DNA from 2 places in the Paraburkholderia sp. 2C genome. Region 2 is predicted to be linked to the other one. Evidence: predicted binding sites of a transcription regulator. Region 2 holds the regulator's gene; the other holds the start of a gene.
The links. Region 2 encodes FliA, which starts transcription of late flagellar genes. Its sites were predicted from a motif close to CTAAAGTTTNNNNNNNNNNNGCCGNTA; they were not measured.
Positions count from the first base shown of each region.

Region 1: a site for FliA is predicted at 3,997-4,023, ahead of ACYPXD_RS19750 (flagellin N-terminal helical domain-containing protein). Genes of this name have one in related genera too.

Region 1 is NZ_BAAILL010000041.1:256,454-264,835, reverse strand. It holds gene ACYPXD_RS19765 (porin) at 304-1,506, shown strand; gene ACYPXD_RS19760 (L-dopachrome tautomerase-related protein) at 1,614-2,735, opposite strand; gene ACYPXD_RS19755 (hypothetical protein) at 2,840-3,928, opposite strand; gene ACYPXD_RS19750 (flagellin N-terminal helical domain-containing protein) at 4,116-5,555, shown strand; gene fliD (flagellar filament capping protein FliD) at 5,701-7,263, shown strand; gene ACYPXD_RS19740 (AraC family transcriptional regulator) at 7,322-8,236, opposite strand.
Region 2 is NZ_BAAILL010000037.1:4,901-13,282, forward strand. It holds gene flhF (flagellar biosynthesis protein FlhF) at 1-333, shown strand, start outside; gene ACYPXD_RS16680 (MinD/ParA family ATP-binding protein) at 326-1,195, shown strand; gene ACYPXD_RS16685 (RNA polymerase sigma factor FliA) at 1,220-1,951, shown strand; gene ACYPXD_RS16690 (GSU2403 family nucleotidyltransferase fold protein) at 2,078-3,112, shown strand; gene ACYPXD_RS16695 (flagella synthesis protein FlgN) at 3,161-3,607, opposite strand; gene flgM (flagellar biosynthesis anti-sigma factor FlgM) at 3,707-4,045, opposite strand; gene flgA (flagellar basal body P-ring formation chaperone FlgA) at 4,184-5,938, opposite strand; gene flgB (flagellar basal body rod protein FlgB) at 6,224-6,715, shown strand; gene flgC (flagellar basal body rod protein FlgC) at 6,794-7,216, shown strand; gene ACYPXD_RS16720 (flagellar hook capping FlgD N-terminal domain-containing protein) at 7,297-7,968, shown strand; gene flgE (flagellar hook protein FlgE) at 7,993-8,382, shown strand, end outside.

The sequences.
Region 1 (8,382 bases), on a different contig from region 2:
AACAGCAGGACGCCGCGCGAGTGCACGCGACATTCGTTTCCCGCTGTCGCAAGCGCGCGACATTCAACACGCCGTTGCTCTCTCAAAACGGTCTTTTCGCCGCGTAAGCGTGCTATCTCGCCGCGCAGACATCAGTCAGACCCGCCTGGATGAACATTTGTTTAGACAGCGTGACGAACTGCCTCTGCAACTGAAATAAAGCATTCCATCTCGTGCGATCGCAACGATGCCGGACGATACCGCACGTCGCCTGAAGGCGATTGCCGATCACTCAACCGGGGAACACCAGTGAAACGAGATGTAATGTTGCTGAAGATCAGATGTCTTGCCGCAGGGTCCGCCATGCTCCTGGCCGGCGCTGCACATGCGCAAAGCAGCGTGACGCTTTTTGGCCTCATCGATACGGGCGTGGTGTATCAGAACAACGCACGCGTCACGCCTTCCAGTGCGACCTCGCCGGGCGGCAGCTCGTTTTCGTTGCAAAGCGGAAACGTCTTTACATCGCGATGGGGTTTGCGGGGCACCGAGGATCTCGGTGGAGGGCTTAGTGCGATTTTCTGGCTCGAGAACGGCTTTAACGTAAACAATGGCACGTTCAAGAACGGCGGAGATCTGTTTGGCCGACAGGCATGGGTCGGTCTTCACTCGAATCAGTACGGTACGCTGACGCTCGGCCGGCAATACGACTTCCTCGTCGACTTCGTTGCACCAATGAGCGCGACCGGCTCAGGCTTCGGCGGCAACCTGGCCACGCACGTCTACGACAACGACAACCTGAACAACGATCTGCGCCTGAATAATTCCGTCAAATTCAGCAGCGCGACGTATGGCGGCTTTAAGGCCGGTGCGATGTATGCGTTCTCGAACGAAGCAGACAACTTCGCCAACAACGGCGCATACAGCTTCGGCGCAAGCTACGCCTATGGGCCGTTCAGTTTCGGTGCCGCGTACCTGCAGATCAACCGCACGGCCGACCCGACGCTCGCCAACGCAACGGGCGCGGCGAGCACAAGCGACGGCGATGCGTTGACGACCGGCGGCCGTCAGCAGATCTACGGTGCCGGTGCGCAATACAAGTTCGGCAAGTCGTCGGTTGGCCTGGTGTGGACGCACTCCGTGACGGATAACATCACGGGGCTGTTGCAGGACGGCAGCACGAGCGTCGGTGCGCTTGCGGGGACGTCGATGAAATTCGACAACTTTGAAATCAACGGCCGATATTTCCTGCGCCCGGACCTTAGCCTCGGCGCGTCGTACACGTACACCACAGGTCAATTTAGCGGAGCCTCCAAGGGCTTCACTTCCGCCTCACCGCATTGGAATCAGGTCATGGCGCAAGCCGACTATCTGCTTTCGCAGCGCACCGATATCTATCTTGAGGGTGTTTATCAGCGCGTCGGCGGCGGAAACGGCAATGCGGCATTCGACGCGAGCGTCTACACGCTTGACCCATCGGCGGGCAACGAACAGGTGGTCATTGCGGTCGGGATGAAGCATCGCTTCTGAGCATCGCCGCAAGCTTTGAAGTGGCGACGCGCGTCTCGCCGTATTCCATCCGGCGGACGCGCGCTCGGCTCATCGATTGATGTCGCGGTAGCGGCATCGCGCACACATCATCCACCGAGCTTGACTTTAAAGATGGCAAACGGCCCTGAACGCGGTAAATGATTCTTGAACGTCACCTCCCACAGGTGCGAATCCGCGATGTACATATAACCCTGGCTAATCGCAAAGCCATCCGCCCATGAAAGCTTGCCCGGCGCGCGCACGAAGAGCCGCGATTTAACTTTGTGCGTGGCGGGATCGATGTCGAGCGCGACGATGGTGCTGTGTTCGAGATCGCCGCCATAAAGCGTCCCATGCTGGTCCATGATCAAACCACCGGTCAGTTCAGCCGAGCCGAGGTATTGCACCTTGCGCGACAGCTGGCTCGCGCCGAGCTTCGCATCGATCAACGCGCTGGTCGGCACCCGCCAGTAGTTGTGATCGGTTAGCGGCCGGTAGTAAAGCCATTTAGCGTCCGGCGAAAGCGCGATGCCGTCGGCGTGGATCGCGACGACTTTGCCGTCGTTCGTTTGCGCCGGCTGCCCGTTGATCATCAGGTGCTGCTTGGGATCGGCAAATGTCGAGCGATCGCCCGCGAGAACCTGACGTGACTTGCCGGTTTTGAGGTTCAACACCACAAGGCTGCCGCGATTGCCGATGTTGGTCAGATACGCGTAGCCATGCACGAGATCGATGCGCACATCGTTGAGCGAATCGGTTGGCGCAACGGTGCCGTCAAAGCCGTAGCTGCGCATCACCTTGTTGCTGCCCAAATCGAACTCGACAAGCTTCGGCGTTGCGCCTTGACCCGCGGCGGTCAGCACCGCGCGCCCGGAATCGAGCACCCATAGACGATCGGCCTTGTCGACCCACATCGCCTGCGGAACCGCCCATTCATGTTCCGTGTCCGTGCCGGACGTGTTCCAGGCTTCGTCGGGATAGGGGCTTACCGCACCGGTTTGCGCATTGACCTCGACGAGCCTGTCGCCGGACTGCGCGGCGGGGGCGCTCGCGAAAATGCGGCCCTCATGAGAGACACCGATGCCGACGAGCTTGAACGTATCGAAGGTCTTGACGGTTTCAAGCGGAGGCCCGTAGTCGCCCTGCGGCTCGGCCGATAGAGCCGGCGCAATGCCGGCGGCAACGGCCGCACAGGCCAGTGCGATTCTCGCAAGCTTCGTTATTTGCACGTCCAGTCTCCGTTGTTAAGCAAGTAATGAGTTGGAGACTGGGGTAGAAAAGCAGCGAAGACTATCGGGACTTATCTCGATGCGAACGGGCTGTCAGTTGGCTTTCAATGGCAATCGATCAACGCTTCCTGAGAAACGGCGTTGCAATGACGTTGCACGGTTTCTGCGGCCGTGTGAAAGCATGCTTCGTCGCGAGGCCAACTTGCCAGCGCGTCCAGGCACTCATGCGCATAACGTGCGCCGGCAAGCTGTTGCAGAAAAGTGCTGTCGTTAGCGAGGCGTTTCACAAGCCGTACGCCAGCCGCTTTGCACGCGGCTTGTTCGCTTAACGCGCCGAGCGCTTTCAGGCAATTGATGAAATGCTTCGCGGTAAGACGTTCGCATACCGATGAGTCGGTGGCGAACCGCCTTGCCAACTGCGCGGTCGCACGCCGGCACATGTCATCGGAAGGCCACTGCGCCAATGCGTCTATGCAGACCGCCAGATGCCTCGCGTTCAGATTGTGTCGCAGGTTTCCGTCTTCGGATATTCGCCTGGCTAGTCGAAGGCCCGCGACATGACATGCGTCATCTTCGTTCCAGCGGCTCAGCGCGTTGATGCAAATCGCGAGCCGCACGCCGTTTAACTGGCGAACGAGGGCTTCGTCCGCGGAAATACGTCTGGCCAGCAGCCTGCCTGCCTCTTTGCATATCGGCTCCTGGTGCCATTTTGCTAGTGCGCTAAAGCAGTTTGCTACGGCTTGTCCATTCAAATGGGTTAATGAAGCACTTCCGCTTGCAAGATGAGTTGTTAAAGAAAGTCCAGCCTGCTTAAAAAATCCATCTTCGTCCCACCTTGCTAACGAAGCAAGGCATCCCGCCAATTCATAGCTACTGAGCGATTCACGTAAGGCATCGTCGATCAGCAGTCGATTTGCCATCAACGTCGCGGCCTTTTTGCAAGTGTCTTCGCGGTGCCATTTGCTTAGCAATGAAAGAAATGTCACGACATCGCGAGCGCTAACCGAAACGAGCGACCACGAACGATCATCGATCACGCGCTTCGACAGCGTGAGCGCGACGTGCTTATCGTCTGTTCGAGCGCTTGCGGTATTGTCTGGCATGCCGTTTGGAAACGCATAAAGCAAAACGTTGCGCGGTTTCATTCGTTCCTTGTCCTGCGAACTCATCACCGCGACGCTATCTTCTTCCATCGTCTTCGTCGCCGCTTGCGCGTATGACCACTTTCTTTTGCGTGAGTGGGCCCTACGCGCTTTTAATCCTCAAGCCTCCCCCATCATTGCCGTCAACGCGGGCTAAGGCGGCCGGCAATTAACACTTGTCTTCGCTGATCTCAATGTCGCAAGTCTTAATGACTCGATCCTTTAGGGGAGCAACCTTATGCTTAGCATTAACAGCAATATTCCCTCGCTCGTCGCTCAGGAAAACCTCAATGCCTCGGGCAGCGCCCTGTCGCAGGCGATCACACGCCTCTCGTCAGGTCAGCGCATCAACGAAGCGGCCGACGATGCGGCGGGTCTCGCGATCGCCACTTCGCTGCAGACGCAGATCAATGGTTTAGATCAGGGTGTATCGAATGCAAACGATGGTGTGTCGCTCGTGCAAACGGCCGGTACCGGGCTCACGCAGATCACAGCGAGTCTGGAGCGCATTCGCTCGCTTGCCGGCGAAGCGGCAGGCGGAACCTTGACCGCGTCCAACCAGCAAGCGTTGCAACAGGAAGTGGCCGCGCAGATCTCTGAAGTAAACCGCATCGCTTCGCAAACGCAGTTCAACGGCCTTGGCCTGCTCAACGGTCAAGCCGGCGTCATCAATGTGCAGGTGGGCGCAAACGTCGGCCAGACGGTTGCGCTCGACCTGAGCCAGGGTGTTTCCGCGGCATCGCTTGGCGGCGGTTTTGTGCAGGCAGGCAATACGCTCGGCACGATCACCGGACTGAATCTGAACGCGGACGGCACGGAAGCAAGCGGTGCCGGCGCGATTACGTCGATCAACGTTATCTCGGACGGCAGCGGCGGTTTCACGTTTACGGACCAGAACGGCAATGCCATTTCGACGGCCGCATCGGCCGCATTGTTCACCACGACGACAACCAACGGCGTTTCGTCGCTGTCGGTGGGATCCAGCAGTGCGTTGACGCCGGCAAACGAACTCGCCGCGATCTCATCTGCCGCTAGTGCGGGTTCCGGCGCGGCAGACGGCACGGTTTTCGGCGTTATTTCGGGCATCAACATCGATTCCACGACGGGCAAGGACGCACCCGTGGGCGACACGAACACCATCACGTCGGTCACGGTCGAGTCGGACGGCAAGGGCGGTCTGAAGTTTATCGATCAGCACGGCAATCAATTAGGTTCGGGCGCACAGGCGGGCCTTTTCAACGCCAGCTCGGGCGGCGCGCTCTCGTTCGCCAATGTGCCGACCAGCACGATTGGTTCGACTGCGGCGGGCGCCCAGCCGTCGGGCAGTGCGCTCGCGAACATCGACACACTGAACGTCCCGACCTCGGTCGCGAAGATCGACATCAGCACGACGCAAGGTGCGAACAATGCACTGCTGTCTATCGATAACGCGCTCGCTTCGATCGCGAATATCCAGGCATCGCTCGGTGCTGCGCAGAACCGCTTGACCGGGATCTCGCAATCTCAGGAGAACGAGTCGACCGATCTGGCAAGCGCGCACTCGCAGATCACGGACGCCGACTTCGCGCAGGAGACGGCAAACCTGAGCAAGGCGCAAGTGCTGCAGCAAGCGGGTATTTCGGTACTGGCGCAAGCAAATTCGATACCGCAGCAGGTGCTCTCACTTCTGCAGCACTAAGTCTCGTGTAACAGGCACACGGATGAGTCGCGCGAGTACGCAGCGAGGCTCATCCGCGAGCACGAACTCTCGGACATCGTCCCGGATTCGCGCCATGTCCGGATAGCCGTACTAACCGGCCGCGCAGGCCAGATGGAGTATTCGAATGTCGACTTCACCCGTTGCCGCCCAGGCGGCCGCTGCGGCTCAGGCAGCAGCACAAGCTGTTCAACAGGCCGCCCAGTCGCTGATTTCCACCTCGACCGGCACTCCGCTCGACGTCAATTCGCTTGTGACGACGCTGGTCAAAGCAAGGATAGCCGGCCCCGCGGCCGCGTTGTCTGCACAGTCGACGAACGACGGTACGGAGATCCGTGGGCTTGGGTTGTTAGAGGGGAACATGCTCGGGCTGGAGACGGCGCTCGGTCCGTTTCTGAACGGCAGTGCGCTTGCGTCGTTCAGCGCGACGTTGAGCGGCGACGGCATAACCGCAAAGACGGGAGCCGGCGCATCGGCAGGCACGTATCAAATCGACACAAAGCAGATTGCTCAGGCTCAGACCATAACGTCCGGCAGCTTTTCTCAATCCGATGCGAATGCGCTGGGCTCGGGCACACTGGACATTTCGCTTGGTACCGGAGATGGCGCGAAGTCGTTTCAGATCAACGTCGATTCATCGAACGACAGCCTCGCGGATGTTGCGGCTGCAATCAACTCTGCATCTGGCAATCCCGGCATCACGGCGACCGTCATCAGCGGCGCAAATGGGCCAGCGCTTAGCCTGCAGTCCACGTCAACGGGGGCAGCTAACACGATCAGCATCGGCGTGACAGGTGCGGCAAGCGACAGTGCACTTGCGAAGTTGGCGGTGACGTCGTCTACCACCACGGACCCGAGTGCGCCGGTGGGCTCGTCCACCATCACATCGACCGACAGCTTCTGGACGCAGTCGCAGGCCGCGCAAGACGCGCAGCTTACGGTGAACAATGTGCCCGTCACCGAATCGACGAATACGATCTCCGACGCAATTCCCGGCGTGACGCTCACGCTGACCGCAAAGGGCATAGGCGCACAGACGCTGACGGTCGCGCCGGACGACGGCACGGTCGAAAACGATCTTTCCGCCTTCGTGACGGCCTATAACGCCGTGATCGACCAGCTGAATTCGCTTGCCGCGCCGGCCACGTCGAATGTGCCTGGCAGCGGCGGCACGCTGCTCGGCGACGAAATGATCAACCAGCTTGGCGCGTCGCTTGGCGGTATCGTGGGCGGCCTCGTGTCGAACGGTGGCTTGCAGGGCACGCTCGCGTCACTCGGCATTACGTTTCAGAAAAATACGGGCGGCCAACCGTTTGCGGAGTTGCAGATCGACGCGGACCCGAACAGCCCTACGCTCGAAGACGCGGTCGCCAACAACCCGGGGCTGATCGGAGCACTCTTCAACGACACGAACGGCATCGCGCAGCAACTCGACTCGGTGCTGACCTCGTATACATCCGAACAAGGCATCATCACAAATCGCACGAACGACCTGACCGCCGACATCGCGAATCTTGCGAAGCAGCAGGACGATCTCGATGACTTTGCTGCGCAGCTGACTTCGCAATTCAACGACCAGTTCACCTCACTCAATACAATCCTGGCACAGGCGCAGTCGAATTCGAACTTTCTGACCTCGTTGTTCGGCGGCTCCAACAGCAATGGTGCATTAGCGCAAAACAGCAAGTAGGAGCGGCGCCGCTTGACGGCGCCTTCATGCCGGACTTGCCGCTCACCGCTCAATGGGGCTACCGGCTTGAGCGGCGCAAGAATTCGCGAGGAGTCATGCTATAGCGGCTCCTGAACGCACGGCTAAAGTGTGCTTCGCTTGAGAAGCCGCAGCGATACGCCACCTCCTTGATCGACACTCTGCCGTGTGCGGGCGAGGAGAGCAGGCGCGATGCGCGTTCGAGTCGCATCTGCCAGACGAAGCGCATCGGCGATAGACCATCGGCCTTCATCAGGCGATTCAGCTGGTTGAGCGATACGCCGATTTCCTCGGCGATGCGCTCGACGCTAAGCCGTTGCTCGCCAAGCAACCGGATGATGGTCTGCTTCGCATGAAATGCGGTTGCGACCCGAGGCCTGTCAGCGCCATTTCCCGGACGCGTGAGAAGCGTATCCATCATATCGAGGCATTGACGGCTTAGCTGATCCGACAGGTAAGGACTGACCACGCCCGCCTGTCTTTCGAAGTATTGCACAAACTCGCCGACTGCCCGTACGTCAGGGCATTGAATATCCGGTGCCAGATATTGCTGGACCGCATCGTGGCCGCCACGTTCGCGCAACGCTTTCTTAGGCAAGCGAAGCAGCAGAAGTTCGGTGGGTTCCCGGTAAATTTCGGTAAAGTAGCTATCCGGATTGACGAACAGCACGCTGCCCGGCCCGAAAGATTGCTCGTTTTTACCGCTTACCAGATCGAACGACCCGCTTTGGACGATCTTGCAGTAAAGGTAATCGTCTTCACCTCCCACTTCCTTGAACCGGTTCACGAGCGGCGAGATATTTTGCCAGGCTACGCGGACAGTTGTCATCTGAATCTCGCCGGCCTGTCGTGCCTTGATGAAGCAACCGGGCAAAGAAGAACGTGTAAGCGTGGAGTGCACGTCGTAGCCTTCCGCCATGACCGTGGTCCACGACTCCGCGTTGGTGAATTGCACATCCCATTGCTGAAGCTTGCTAGACATGGATCAGTCTCAACCTTTGCCAGTATGACAATTGATTTGGGTACTTTCAGCATGAAAGCGTTCGCTCGAAAGCTGCTGATTCCGTCCAGTCATGAACATATGAGGTAGCGGTTTATTCC
Region 2 (8,382 bases):
GACACGCTCAACGAAGTCGTGCAGGCCTATCAAAGCGCGCCGGACAAGCAGCCGCTCGCGGGCTGCATCCTGACGAAGCTCGACGAAGCGACCAATCTCGGCAGCACGCTCGACGCGGTGCTGCGCTACCGGTTGCCCGTGCACTACGTTTCGACCGGCCAGAAAGTGCCGGAAAACCTCTACGTCGCAACGAAGAAATTCCTCGTTCGCAGCGCGTTCTGCATCCCGCGCGATCACTCGCCGTTCGTCCCTCAGGAAGACGACGTCCCGGGTCTGCTCTCCGCGCTGTCCGCACGCTCGACTGCCGAGCAGCATGAGGTCCGGTTTGGCTAAGTTCGTGTCCGATCAGGCAGAAGGACTGCGGCGCCTGCTGGCGCGCCACGGTTCGCGCGCGATCGCCGTCACCGGCGGCACGGCCGGCGTCGGCTGTTCGACGACCGTCGTGAATCTCGCGGCGGCGCTTGCGGCGCAGGGCAAGGACGTGCTCGTCGTCGACGAGCATGCGGGCGAACCGCACGCGATCGCCGCGACGCCCAACGGCGCCGCGGCCGAACGCTTCGTCGCGTTTACGCGCGGCGAGATGGCGCTCGATGCGGCAACCGATCGCCACAGCGCGGGCTTCGCGGTGCTGGCCGCGCCGCGCAGCCATCGCGATATGTGCAAGCCGTCGCAACTGGCCGCCGTGTTCGACAGCACGGCCGACGTCGTGCTGATCGACGTGCAGTTCGAGCGCGACGGCATGCTGTCGGACCTCGCGCTGCAGGCGCACGACCTGATGATGGTCACGCGCGTCGCCGCGCAGGCGATCACCGATACGTACGCGTGCATGAAGCGCCTGCACTACGCGTATGCGATCGCCCAATTCCGCGTGCTGGTCAATCAGGTGCACAGCGTCACCGATGCGCAGCTCGCGCTCGACAACCTCGCGGCTGTCGCGGGGCGTTATCTGACCGTGGCGCTCGAGGGCGCCGGCTGCGTCGCGGCGGACCCGCTGATGACGCGCTCCGGGGAACTGTCGCGCTGCATCGTCGAAGCCTTCCCTTCGACACCCGCCGCGCGCGACTTCCGGCACCTCGCCGCGGAACTGCAGTACTGGCCGATGCGGCCAGCGATGTCATCGCGCGCGCCGTGGTCGGCGAGCGCGGCAGTCACGACGGCGTCACACGCCGAACAACCGTCCGCACAACACGCCTGACAGGCAGCGGACAAGGGGAGCTCGATGTACAACGCTCAAGGAAAGATTTCTCAGGCCGACGTTCTGACGAAATACACGCCGCTGGTCCGGCGGCTCGGTCTGCAGCTGGTGGCGAAGATGCCGGCGAGCGTGGACCTCGACGATCTGATCCAGGCCGGCATGATCGGCCTGCTCGACGCCGCAAGCCGCTACAAGGAAGATCAGGGTGCGCAGTTCGAAACCTACGCGAGCCAGCGCATTCGCGGCGCGATGCTCGACGAGCTGCGCAGCAACGACTGGCTGCCGCGCAGCGTGCGGCGCACGTCGCGCGAGCTCGAGATGGCCGTGCATCAGGTCGAGCAGCAGCTCGGCCGCGCCGCGAGCGAAGCCGAAATCGCGCAGCACCTGAAGATGCCGCTCGAAGAGTATCAGGCGATGCTGCAGGACCTGCACGGCAGCCAGTTGATCTACTACGAAGACTTCGACCGCTCCGCCGACGACGAACCGTTCCTCGACCGCTATTGCGTCGATCACTCGGACCCGCTGTCCGCGCTGCTCGACGAGAGCCTGCGCGGCGCGCTGATCGAAGCGATCGAGCGGCTGCCGGAGCGCGAGAAGCTGCTGATGTCGCTGTATTACGAGCGCGGCATGAACCTGCGCGAGATTGGCGCCGTGATCGAGGTCAGCGAATCGCGCGTGTGCCAGCTGCATAGCCAGGCGGTCGCGCGGCTGCGTGCACGCTTGCGTGAAATGGCGTGGGCGGCCGAGGAGAGCTGAAAAGGGTAGTGGCGTCCGGCAAGGGTTTGCCGGGAATTTATACCCCATAATCAAATCATAGGGTATAAATAGCGCCGGCTGGCCTTATACCCTACAATGCAATCGTAGGGTATAAATCTCGCCGTCATGCCGACTTTTTACAACCATGCGCTGCAAACGCTGTACGCCTCCGTTGCGGAGCGTGCCGCCGCGCAGACGCAAATCCTGCTTCACTCGCCTGGCTCCGCCTCGATCAAGGTCGTCGACGGGAAAAACTACGTTTACTGGCGTGTTTATCTTGCATCGGGTAAGCGCGTCGAAACATCGCTCGGCCGCGCGGGCGAGCCGCTAACCAATGCCACGCTCGACGCGAAAATGCAGGAAAGCCTCCAGATGCGTGGGTTGGCCGCCGACGTTCAGGTATTGCGCAAGTCCGGCTTTGCCGCCGCCGACAATTCCGCCGCCCTCACCATCGCGACGCTCTACAACGCGGGCATCTTCAGTCACGGCGGGGTACTGGTCGGCTCGCACGCGTTCGGTGCGCTGCTGAACGGGCTCGGTGTGCGCATGTCGGCGAACTACCGGACCGAAGACATCGATATCGGCAGTACCGGCGCGATTTCGGTCGCGATTCCGCAAAACCGCAGCTTCCTCGATATTCTGCGCGACAGCAGCCTGCCTTTTCTCGAAGTGCCGGAACTCGATGCGCGCCGCCCCGCGACCCCGTTCAAGGCGCGCGGGCAACCGTTGAAGGTCGATCTACTCGTGCCGGGCACCGAAGCGTACGAAACGAAACCGCTACCGCACTTGCGCGCGCACGCAACGGGGCTGCCGTACTTCCGATATTTGCTGACCGAGGCGACGAGCGGTTTTGTGCTCGGCAAGGAACATGCGGTTCCGGTCACGGTGCCGGACCCCGCCAGGTTTGCGCTTCACAAACTCGTTGTCAGCACGCTGCGCGGGCCCGCGTTTGCCGCGAAGGCCGGCAAGGACCGCCGTCAGGCAGCGGTGCTCATCGATGCGCTGATGGAGCGCTACCCGGACTTGCTGGAAGCGGCGGCGGAAAAAATCGAGAAGAAGGCGCGGCCGCGCGTGGCGACGGCGGCTGCGCTTGCGGTGAAGTTCGAACTGGATCTGTCGGAGCGGGCGCGCGATTTTCTCGCGGACCTGAGTGATACCTGAAGGGCACCCCGGTTGCACTTGAGCGCCGCCCCGTGAAGCGCGCTTCGCCTACAGCCCCGAATACATCGGCACCTTGCCGTCCGGGCCGTAGAACGACGAGGCCACTTCGGGTGTCCCGCGCAGCACCGCCAGAATCCGGCGGTTGTAGTCCATGCGCGTGCGGATCATCAGGCCGTTGTTGAAGTTGAGCTTGCGCGCGCGTTCCGCCGATTTCTGCAGCAGGCGCCACTGCTCGTCCAGGCGCGTATCGGTGGCGGCGGCGAGATCCATCCCGCGCTTGCCGGCCGGCAGGCCGCGCTCGCGCAGATGCCCTTCGCGTGCGCGCTCGAGCATGGCGAGCTTGTCGGCCATCGAGGTCTTCTGTTCGACGATCGGCTTCAGGATTTCGCCAGGGTACGCGGTGGTCAGCGCTTTCTGTTCGACGGCGAGCAAGGAGGCAAAAGCTTCGACGGTCGCGTATTCGTCGATGATGGTGTCAAGCAGGGCGTCTTTCATCTCTCACTCAAACGTTAATCCGCCTGCATGACGCAGGCGGGCGCAGGTTTCTACATGCGTCCGCCAGTGAGCGCGCCCTGAAAAAGTACGTTCGGACGCTCAGCTGCCGGACGGCTGGGTGCCTTGCAGCAGGCTGCGTGCGGTTTCGAGCACGCCATCGGCAATCTTCGACGCATCGATCTTCAGCGAGCCGTCGCGGATCGCCTGCTTGATCGACTCGACCTGCTGCGTATCGATATCGGCCGAACCCGACGCGGCGAGGCTCTGCAAATGGCCCGCGAGCGCCGACAGGCTGACGTCCGCCGCCGCCGCCCCGCCGCTCGAGACCGGCGTACGTGCCGTGTTCGGGCCGGCAGCGGCGGTTTCGCCCTGCTGGCCGCGCTGCACGCCGTTGTTGAGCGGCGTCAGATTCGGGTTGGTGCTGGAATCGACTTTCACGATGGGCTTCCTGAACGATTTGACTGTGATATCGGCAGTCGCCGGCCGAAACTTTAGCGCAACCGCAGCCCACTGTTTTTTCGTCTTCCGTCACCTTTTCCGTGTCTGAAACCCGTTCGCGAGACGCGGTAAGCACCTTCACATCTGGATCTCGACGGTCGAACCGTCTTTCACCACGCCGGTCACGATCTGGCCGTTCATGGTCTTGACCCGCACCTGCTGGCCCGGCGTCGCGTTGTTCATCGCGTTGCCCTCAGCCGAAATCGAGAACCCTTCGCCGGACGCGACGACGCGCACCGTCTGTCCGACCGTCACCGATGTGGTGCCGCGAATCGTGTCCTGGCGCAGCGGCAGCCCGGCGCCGATACGCACGAGCGCGACCGCGCCGACCGCTTGCGACGGATCGGTGATCACCGTTTGCGGCAAGGTCGCGAGGTCGCCTTCGTGGGCGACGAGATCGGCGGCGGTCAGCGTTTCGCCCGGAGCGATCTGGCGCGAGGCGGTGTAGTAGGTCGCCTGCAGCGAGATGCGCGCCTGCAGATAGAGCGTCCATGGCCGCGCGCCCGCGCAGCGCACGCCGACCGACGTGCGTCCCCACAACCGTGCGCCGACCGGCATGAACGGCTCGAGCGCCGTGCAGGCCGCAAGGCCGCGCGGAAAGGCGGGAGCGACGGTAATCGTGATCTTGCCGGGCAGACCGGCCGTTTGCTGCTCGAGAAACGTGAGCGCGGTTGCGCGGATCGTCTCGCCGTCCTGCTGGCCGGCGGGCACCGGGGCGGCATTGGCCGCGCTCGCGGCAAGCGTGTTGGCGCCGCCGGCGTTGACCGTGGCGACGGCCGGAACGGTGCCGCCGGCCACGGCCGCGCGCGGTGTGTAACGCACGGGCTGGAGTTGCGCGGCTGGTGCGGCTGGTGCGAGGCGTTGAGGGGCCGGCGCGGCGGCTTGAGCGGTGGACGCGGACGCCTGAGCGGCCAATTGCGCAGACGGTTGCGCCGCGCCTGTTGCCGCCGCTTGCCGCGGGGCTTGTGCGTTCAAGCCGGGTTGTCCCGCCGACGCGGGCTGCGGCTGCGCGGCCTTCGCCGCGGCCCACTGCTGCACGGCTTTGATCTGCGCCGCGCTTGCTTGCTCTGCCGTCATCGGCTGCGCGCTGGCCGCCTGGGTTCTGATCGCCGCCGTGCCACCGGGGCCGCCGAGTTGCGGCGGCTCGCCGCGCGCGGAAAGCGGATCGATCTGGACCGGCGCCGATGCATCGGCCGCATCGGCCGCGCGAATGTCGGAAGCGGGCACGCTGTAGCGCGCCTGCGCGTTGCTGACAACAACCGGCGCCACCCCTTGGGCAGGCGGCTGCACCGTCACGGGTTGCAGCGTCACCGGCACGCCGGGCAGCGCGCGGGCAGTCAGGACGCGGCCGGTCGTGACCGTCCCGCGCGTCGCGTTCGCGGCATAACCGCCCGCCGTCGTTTGCGCGCCCGGCTCACCGGTGCCGGGAATGACGATTTCGCCGTTGTTTGCACTGGCATCGGCGTCGAAGGCGCGCTGCGCCGCGCGTGCCGGACGCAGCGCGGCGAGCGCGGCCGCGCTCGGCTGTGCCGGATGAGATGTCATGCCCATGCGCGCGGCAAGCGCTTGCGCATCGGCGGGATTCTTTTCACCGGGACCGGGAATCACGATCGGGCCGCCATTGTCCTGCGCATAAGCGAGCGTGGGCATCGCGCCGGCGGCGATCACGACGGGCAAGCCCGCGCCCGGCAAGGCCATGCCGAGCAACGCCGCAACCGGCAAAACACGCGATGCGCGCAACGCGGGCCACCCCGGCCACCCCGGCCGCGCCGCGCCGCGCAGCCGCGCGGCGCGAGACACGCCGGGCAGGGCAGCAAAAGCGGGCAGGGCCATGGCAACTCTCCAGAACAAGGACGGACGCGCGAGCCGCGACGGCCCGCAGGGACTGAACGGTACAGGACGCATTCTAGGGAGCGGCCTCTCACGGCAAACGTTGAATAGAGGGGGGCTTCCCCGGCTATTCGTTCAATTGGCCCTTGCATCGCGCCCCTAAGATGCACTCCATGCGAAAAAGCCTTTGCGTATTGCTTTCGCCGCCGCCGGACATGCGCCGCGGCCAGCATGCGCAAGGGCGGCAGGCGAATATGGCCGCGGACCGTTCATACGGAGAGATGCCCGATGCTTGACAGGCTCGATCAGGATTTTGCGTTCAACAAGGAAGCGCTCGACGTGCGCGCGTACCGGCAGGAAGTGCTGTCGTCGAACATTGCGAACGCCGATACGCCGAACTACAAGGCGCGCGACATCAACTTCTCGTCGTCGCTCGCGGGCGCGTTGCGCCAGGCCGGCGGGGAGTCGGGTGCGGGTTCCGGTGCATCGCGGCTCCAGATGACGCAACCGGCCGGCGTGACGAGCGGGATGACGCTCGCGACGACCGCGGCCGGCCATATGGCCGGCAAGGCGAGGCTGATTCCGACGGGTGGCCCGGCCGAAGACTACGGCCAGCTGAAGTACCGGATTCCCGCGCAGGCCGCGCTCGACGGCAACACGGTGGACCTCGACTCGGAACGCGTGCAGTTCGCCGACAACACGCTGCATCTGGAATCGGGCATGACGCTTGTGTCGTCGCAGATCAAGGGATTGCTGTCGGCGATCACGTCGGGCAGCTAACAGAACATAACGGCATAACCCGCCAGGCAGCAGCACTCAATTAACGCTACGGGATCAACGAAGGAGGCTCGCAAGGCCATGTCATTGATGAACATCTTCAAGGTGGCGGGTTCGGCGCTGACTGCGGAGTCGCAGCGCCTGAACGTCACCGCGTCGAATCTGGCGAACGCGGACAGCACGACCGGTCCGGACGGCAAGCCGTATCGCGCGAAGCAGGTGGTCTTCGCGGTCGACCCGCTCGGCGGCTCGCGCTCGCCGTCGGGCCAGCAGATCGGCGGCGTCCAGGTGACGAGCGTGATGGACGATCCGACGCCGATGAAAACGACGTACGACCCGAGCAACCCGGCGGCCAACTCGGACGGCTATGTGACGGCGCCGAACGTCGACCCGGTGCAGGAGATGGTGAACATGATCTCGGCGTCCCGCTCGTATCAGGCGAACGTCGAGACGCTGAACACCGCGAAGAACCTGATGCTGAAAACGCTGACGATCGGCTCTTAACCGGGCAGCTGAGGAGAAATTTCTTGAGCACGCCAATTGGAAACAACGGCACCACGACCAACAACACGCCGACCGACACGATGGGCCCGAACGCGGGCACGTCGGCATCCGATCTGCAGACGACGTTCCTGAAGCTGCTCGTCACGCAGTTGCAGAACCAGGATCCGACCTCGCCGATGGACAGCTCGCAGATGACGTCGCAGCTCGCGCAGATCGATACGGTGAGCGGCATCGCGCAGCTCAACCAGTCGCTCGGCTCGTTGTCCGCGCAACTGTCGGCGAGCGAAGCGGGCCAGGCGTCGTCGCTGGTCGGACGCACGGTGCTCGTACCGGGCAATACGTTCACGGTCGCGAACCCGAACGACCCCACCACGGGCCAGCCGGACACGACCAAGGTCGCCGCATCGCCGTTCGGTATCAAGCTGCCGGCCAACGCGACGGACCTGCAGGTGCAGGTCGTCAATTCGTCCGGCGCGGTGGTCAAAACGATCGATCTCGGCCAGCAGCCTGCCGGCGTCATTCCGGTGCCGAGCTTCAACGCGGTCGACCAGGGCGGCAACAATCTGCCGCCGGGCAATTACTCGTTCACGGTCACGGACGCCGGCGGCGCCGCGACCGGTGCCAACGCGCCTGTCGCGCTGACCGGCCTCGCCGTGATCGGCGTCGTCACGCAGGCCGACGGCACACCAGGACTTACGTTGCAGACCGGCCAGACCATCCCGCTCAACGGCGGCGCATCGGCCTTCCTTTGATTTGCATTCGATACGGAGCACACCATGGGTTATCAAACAGCTTTGAGCGGTCTGGCGGCCGCGTCGAACGACCTCGACGTGGTCGGCAACAATATTGCGAACGCACAGACGGTCGGCTTCAAGCAGAGCACGGCGGTGTTTGCCGATCTGTATGCGAACTCGATCGCCACCGCGGTCAACAACCAGATCGGTATCGGTACGCGTCTGGCCGGCGTGCAGCAGGATTTCTCGCAAGGTGAGGTGACGACGACCGACGTCCCGACCAACATGGCGATCAACGGCAACGGCTTCTTCCAGATGCAGAACCCGAACGGCTCGATTACGTACTCGCGTAACGGCCAGCTGGTGGAGAACAAGGCCGGCTTTATCGTCGATGCCGAAGGCAACAAGATCATGGGTTTCCAGGCGAACGCC